2 regions of the Metaplanococcus flavidus genome follow, and region 2 is predicted to be linked to the other one. Evidence: a T-box and tRNA genes for the amino acid it is inferred to sense, from the RefSeq annotation. Region 2 holds a T-box; the other holds one or more tRNA genes.
The links. A T-box is a leader RNA that pairs with one kind of tRNA and senses whether it is charged. The one in region 2 lies ahead of leuS (leucine--tRNA ligase), so its partner is inferred to be a tRNA-Leu.

Region 1 (3,422 bases), on a different contig from region 2:
CTATATATAAGGAATAAATAAAAATATAGTAGCCGATGTTCCGGAAAACAGCTCCTCTTGCCGTAGGCGATTGGCATATGCTAATTCTTTAGTTATCGTTCCCTGTTTTGGCCAGGCTCACACTAAAATATATAGAATGAAAAGAAATCCGTAATATAATTGATTCTCCAGATTGCCGCAGTATCGAATCATTCCGGTTTTTTGAATAATGCGTAGGATATTAGCGTAGAATAGAGTAGAGTTACTTATATCAACGACAAATGAAATGAAGGAAGTGAACAACACATGACTTATCTATTTTTATTAATAGGATTCGCTCTTTTGATTAAGGGAGCTGATTATTTTGTAGAAGGAGCTTCAAAAATAGCGCAGAGCTTGAGGGTTTCGCCTTTATTGATTGGCTTAACGATTGTAGCTTTTGGTACAAGTGCACCGGAGGCGTCAGTCAGTTTCATTGCTGCCTTCGAAGGAAACAGTGATGTAGCTGTCGGGAATGTAGTCGGCAGCAACATCTTTAATATCACTTTCATTTTGGGAGTAACAGCCCTGGTTTTCCCTTTGCTGGTTCAGAACGAAACAATAAGAAAAGAGATTCCATTCGCCTTGTTGGGCGCAGTGGCGTTGCTGCTTTTAATTAGCGATATTCAACTTCAATCGTCGGACAGCATCATCATTTCAAGAACGGAAGGCATCATGCTGCTGCTTTTCTTTGCGGTTTTTCTTTACTATGTCTTTGAGGTGGCAAGGAAAGATCGGCTGAACATAGAAGAAAACCCCGCTGATATCGAGAACACGTCCAAGATGAAAAACACGTTCTTAACAATTGGAGGACTTGCCGCCATCGTATTTGGTGGTAACCTTGTGGTAGAAAACAGCATTCAGATCGCGCTTTCACTCGGAATGAGTGAGACATTAGTCGGTTTGACAATCGTTGCTGTAGGTACTTCACTTCCTGAGTTAGTCACCTCTATTACTGCAGCCTTAAAGAAGCAGGTGGAGATTGCTTTAGGAAATATTATCGGCAGCAATATTTTTAATATTTTCTTTATATTAGGAACATCAGCAGCTATCCATCCTTTAACTGTTGATTCGAAGATATTCATGGATGTATGGCTGATGATCTTTGTAACCATTTTAGTAATGGTTCTGGCGAGAACCCAGTATAAGATTTCAAGGATTGAAGGGACAGTTTTAGCCGTCATTTACATCATTTACGTTGTATTTATTATTTTACGAAATTAAAAGATAGAGAAGAATGAGTATTTTAATGGCAGTAATAATAAGGCTTTCAATACAATATGAATCACTATAACTATCAAAAAAAGGACTGTTGATTAGTATATAATCAACAGTCCTTTTTTCTGTAGAGCTTGATCGATGCGGATGAAGGGACTCGAACCCCCACGGTGTCTCCACCACTAGACCCTGAACCTAGCGCGTCTGCCAATTCCGCCACATCCGCAAGAGCAATAATCCTGAACAATAAATATTTTGCCTTCGATAAGAAAAAAAGTCAAATGGGATGTTCACTATGGGTGATATACTAAACTTCAGGAGAAATACTACATAAAGGAAAGGGGGTCCACCTGCGATGCGATCCTTTCATTTCAATGGCAGCCGCATTCTGAAAACAGGGCTGGCGATATTTTTAACAGCGACTATATGTGTTTGGATGGGATGGCCGCCTGTCTTCGCGGTCATCACGGCAATTGTTACGATTGAACCGACTGTCCGTGATTCGATCCAAAAAGGGCTCGTCAGGTTCCCGGCATCTGCGATCGGTTCTGCCTTTGCCGTTTTCTTTATTACGCTTTTCGGGGATTCCCCGATTACCTATACACTCGCTGCTGTGGCAACCATTTTAGTCTGTTACAGGTTAAATCTGCATGCCGGCTTACTCGTTGCCACCTTGACAGCCGTAGCGATGGTCGAAGTCATCCATGATCATTTCCTGATCTCTTTCTTCATTCGATTAGGTACGACGACGATTGGCCTGCTCGTGTCAACCGCTGTCAACATGCTCGTTTTTCCGCCAAACTACAGGTCAGATATTCTGAAAAGTATCCAGAGTATCAGTGAACGTGCAGGAACGATGCTGGAACACACATTCCATACGATTCTCTTTGAAGGTGATGCGAACCTTCAGGAAGATAGGGATCTTGTGAAGCGGCTGACGACGGAAATCAGAAAGACAGAGACATTAATTCATTACCAGCGGGATGAATTCAGTTTATACCCCCGGGTTCGCGATCGGGAAACTGAGCTTCGCATGGCGGAAAGGCAATTGCTCTTTTTACATAATCTGGAGTTCCATTTGGATGCTTTACTCCGTATCCCGTTCCATAGCATTAAATGGTCCCCCGCTGAGCGGAATATTATTATGCAAGCAGTTACGGAGCTTGCCGACGACCTGCAGAATTCCAATGAATACGACCACGAAACGCATCAGCATCAATTAAAAATCATTACAGACTTCTTTTGGGAAGACAGCAAAGGCATATCAACCAGCGATGCCCTGCACCCTACCCTGTTCCCGCCGGAGTTCAAAATTCTTTACGAGCTCATCACCATTTATGATCTGGTGGATAAGTTTTTCGATCCGAACAGTGTGAAGGCTGCCCGGGAAGCGGAAATGTAAACCTGTTGAAATTGCATGGAATAAAAAAAACGGCCGCACTGGAAACGAAATTGTTTCCGGCGCGACCGTTTTCTATTGGTCTATTGCTTCTACTGCCAAGCAGGTTTGATTATTGCCCGATCTGTACGTTTTTCAAATTGTAAATGCCGGCGCTGTTAATTTCAAAACCGCTGATGTTATCTGCAACACCAAGTAAAAATTCCTGGTGGAGCAAGAAGGACATCGGGGCTTCTTCTGTCAAAATGTTTGCAGCCTCGGCGTAAATGGCTGCCCGTTCTTCGGGTTCTGTTTCACGTCTGGCATCGTCCAGCAAGGCGTCGACTTCAGCGTTTTCATAAAACGTCAGATTTCCTGACTCGCCTTTTTGCGAAGAGTGGAACAAGGTATACATTTGATAATCTGCGTCTCCGGTTGGATTCGAGTAGCTGTCGATCAGCATATCGTGCTCACCCGCAGCAGTGGCATCCAAATACGTCCCGAATTCCATGCTTTGGATTTCCACATCAATGTTCAGGTCAGCCAGCGCCTCTTGCACCAGAACTGCAATCGACAGCCGCTGCGGATTGTCACTTGTCCAGATGGTTGTCGAGAAGCCGTCTTCATAACCGGCTTCAGCCATCAGTTCTCGTGCTTTATCCATATTATAAGTGATGCCTTCCACATCTTCCGAGTAACCGAAAGTGCCGGGTGCAAGCGGACCAGTTGCCGGAATTGCCAAATCTTCGTAGATGCCGCTGACAATCGATTCATGGTCAATTGCATGGGAAATTGCCTGGCGGACCAG
Region 2 (3,422 bases):
TTCCGCTAAAACGGAAAGAAGCGGCAAAAGTGGAAGAAGTGATTGGTGAAAATGTGATATGAGCAGATCGTGTTCAGTGATAATAAGTTTAAAGAAGGAAGCCTGATTCATTCGGGCTTCCTTCTTCTGTTTGTTGCGTTTCAATAGAGAGTTTGTTTAAATTGAATATGAAAGCGTTTCAAAATAATCTAAATTCTATATACATATTGCAGAGGGGGCATAAAGAATGAAACCGATTTTTGGTTCTGCGAAAGAAGCAGTTGAACAGATACAGGACGGCGCAACGATCATGGTTGGCGGTTTCGGATTGGTCGGAATTCCGGAACAGCTGATACTGGCACTAGTGGATAAAGGGGTTACGGACTTGACAATTATTTCCAATAATTGTGGAGTTGACGAATGGGGCCTCGGCTTGCTGCTGAAGAACAAGCAAATCAAAAAAATGATCGGCTCTTATGTGGGGGAAAACAAAGAATTCGAACGCCAGGTGCTGTCAGGCGAAATTGAAGTGGAACTGACGCCTCAAGGCACCCTTGCCGAAAAGATGCGTGCAGGCGGAGCCGGCATTCCAGCATTCTTCACTCCTGCCGGCGTCGGCACGACCGTAGCTGAAGGCAAGGAAATCCGCGAATTCGATGGCAAGGAACATGTCCTCGAACATGCATTGAAAGCTGATTTTGCACTCGTCCGTGCTGCAAAAGCAGATAAGATGGGCAATCTTGTCTACAATAAAACCGCCCAAAACTTCAATCCGCTGGCAGCAGCTGCCGGGAAAGTCACCATAGCGGAAGTGGAAGAAATCGTTGAGACCGGCGATATCGACCCGAACCATGTACAGACACCGAGCATCTATGTTCAGGGATTATTACAGGCGAAACAGGAAAAACGCATCGAGCGTTTAACTACGAAACAGGCTTAGGAAGGAGTGGAAACCGATGGATAAACAAATGGTGAGAGAACGAATTGCAAGACGCGCGGAAAAAGAAATTCACGACGGCGACTACGTCAATCTGGGAATCGGCATGCCGACCCTGGTGGCAAACTTCATTTCGGACAATAAACAGGTTGTCCTGCAATCCGAAAACGGCTTGCTGGGCATCGGACCGTATCCGACGGAAGATGACGTGGATCCTGATCTGATCAATGCCGGCAAAGAAACGGTAACGACAATTCCGGGTTCCGCTTTCTTCACGAGTGCCGAATCGTTTGCCATGATTCGCGGAGGCCATATTGATGTGGCGATTCTCGGCGGCATGGAAGTTGCTGAAAACGGCGATCTTGCCAACTGGATGATACCTGGAAAAATGATTAAAGGCATGGGCGGCGCGATGGACCTGGTCCACGGTGCAAAAAAAGTCATCGTCATCATGGATCATGTATCAAAAGACGGGTCTGCGAAGATCAAGAAACAATGCGATCTTCCGCTGACTGGCAAAGCCGTTGTCAATAAAATCATCACCGAACGTGCAGTCATCGAAGTGACGGACAAAGGCCTTGTATTATCTGAAGTGTTCGAAGGCTTCTCTGTGCAGGACGTCGTTGACTCAACTGACGCACCGCTGAATACCGATAACGTCAAAGTATCCTGAGCTATTGCCAAAAAACGGCGGCTCAGCTAGAATAAGATGTAATAGCAAATGACTTTGATGAGGATCAGTAAACCGTATTTTATTCCCCCAGAGAGCCGGCGTTTGGTGCAAGCCGGTGGATAAAACGGTCGAACTCGCCTTTGAGTCCGTGTATGTGAATCGAGTAATGTGCACCGTTTTCCGCGTTAAGGAATCAAGTTGGGCGAGTAACTCGCTAATTTGGGTGGTACCGCGGGTGATTCCCGTCCCTTATTTTTATAAGGGGCGGGAATTTTTTATTTTGAGGAGGAAAAGACAATGACATTCAAACACAAGACGATTGAAAAGAAATGGCAGAAACATTGGGAACAGAATAATACGTTCAAGCTGGAGACGGATTTCAGCAAGCCGAAATTTTATGCGCTGGATATGTTCCCGTATCCATCGGGCGCCGGGCTTCACGTCGGCCATCCCGAAGGCTATACAGCGACAGATATTCTAAGCCGTGTGAAACGCATGCAGGGCTTTGACGTACTGCATCCGATGGGCTGGGACGCATTCGGTTTGCCTGCGGAGCAATATGCGCTTGATACAGGAAACGATCCGGCGGAATTCACGGCTAAAAATATCGCGACGTTCAAACGCCAGATCCAGGAACTAGGATTTTCCTATGACTGGGACCGCGAAATCAATACGACAGATCCGAAATATTATAAATGGACGCAGTGGATTTTCATCCAGCTGTACAATAAAGGCCTTGCATATGTGGATGAAGTCGCAGTCAACTGGTGTCCGGCTCTTGGCACAGTTTTGGCCAACGAAGAAGTGATTGACGGCTTGTCCGAACGTGGTGGCCACCCGGTTGAGCGCCGCCCGATGCGCCAATGGGTGTTGCGGATTACGGAATACGCGGACCGTTTGTTGGAAGATTTGAACGATCTTGATTGGCCGGATAGCCTGAAAGACATGCAGCGCAACTGGATCGGCAAGTCCGAAGGGGCAGAGCTTGAATTTCAGGTGGATGGCAATGGCCATTCCTTCCGCGCATTCACGACGCGTCCGGATACAATTTTCGGTGCTACATATGCAGTATTGGCACCGGAACATAAATTGGTGGCGGACGTAACAACTCCTGAACAAACGGAAGCAGTGGAGAAATACATTGATGAAGTGAAAACGAAAAGCGATTTGGAACGGACGGATTTGGCGAAATCAAAATCCGGTGTCTTCACAGGCGCTTATGCCATCAACCCGGCAAGCGGCGAAAAGATGCCGATCTGGATTGCGGATTACGTCTTGGCGACTTATGGAACAGGCGCCATCATGGCGGTTCCGGCACACGATGAACGCGATTATGAATTCGCGAAGCAATTCGACTTGCCGATTGTGGAAGTTGTGTCCGGCGGCAATATCGAAGAAGAAGCTTATGCAGGCGACGGGGAATTGATCAACTCCGACTTCTTGAATGGCATGAATAAAACCGAAGCCATTGCGACAGCAATCGACTGGCTTGTTGCAAAAGGCGTCGGCGAGAAGAAAATCACCTATCGCCTTCGCGACTGGCTGTTCAGCCGTCAGCGTTATTGGGGAGAGCCGATTCCAATCATACACTGGGAAGACGGCACAATGACACCGGTCGAAGACAAAGATCTGCCTGTCGTACTGCCCGTGACAACTGATATCAAACCAAGCGGCACGGGTGAATCACCGCTTGCCAACATTGAAGAGTGGCTGAATGTCGTGCATCCGGAAACGGGCATGAAGGGACGCCGCGAAACGAATACCATGCCGCAATGGGCGGGAAGCTGCTGGTATTACCTGCGTTATATCGATACAGAAAATGACGAAGCGATC

Region 1: it has a tRNA-Leu gene. The T-box ahead of leuS (leucine--tRNA ligase) is inferred to sense a tRNA for this amino acid. The anticodon was not compared.

The regions. Positions count from the first base shown of each region.
Region 1 covers NZ_JBHTKI010000003.1:162,422-165,843, reverse strand. The annotation lists gene ACFQ1X_RS02080 (calcium/sodium antiporter) at 286-1,242, shown strand; tRNA gene ACFQ1X_RS02075 (tRNA-Leu) at 1,379-1,462, opposite strand; gene ACFQ1X_RS02070 (aromatic acid exporter family protein) at 1,592-2,638, shown strand; gene ACFQ1X_RS02065 (glutathione ABC transporter substrate-binding protein) at 2,748-3,422, opposite strand, start outside.
Region 2 covers NZ_JBHTKI010000006.1:24,194-27,615, forward strand. The annotation lists gene ACFQ1X_RS02755 (MDR family MFS transporter) at 1-62, shown strand, start outside; gene ACFQ1X_RS02760 (CoA transferase subunit A) at 227-919, shown strand; gene ACFQ1X_RS02765 (3-oxoacid CoA-transferase subunit B) at 936-1,589, shown strand; T-box leader at 1,635-1,842, shown strand; gene leuS (leucine--tRNA ligase) at 1,887-3,422, shown strand, end outside.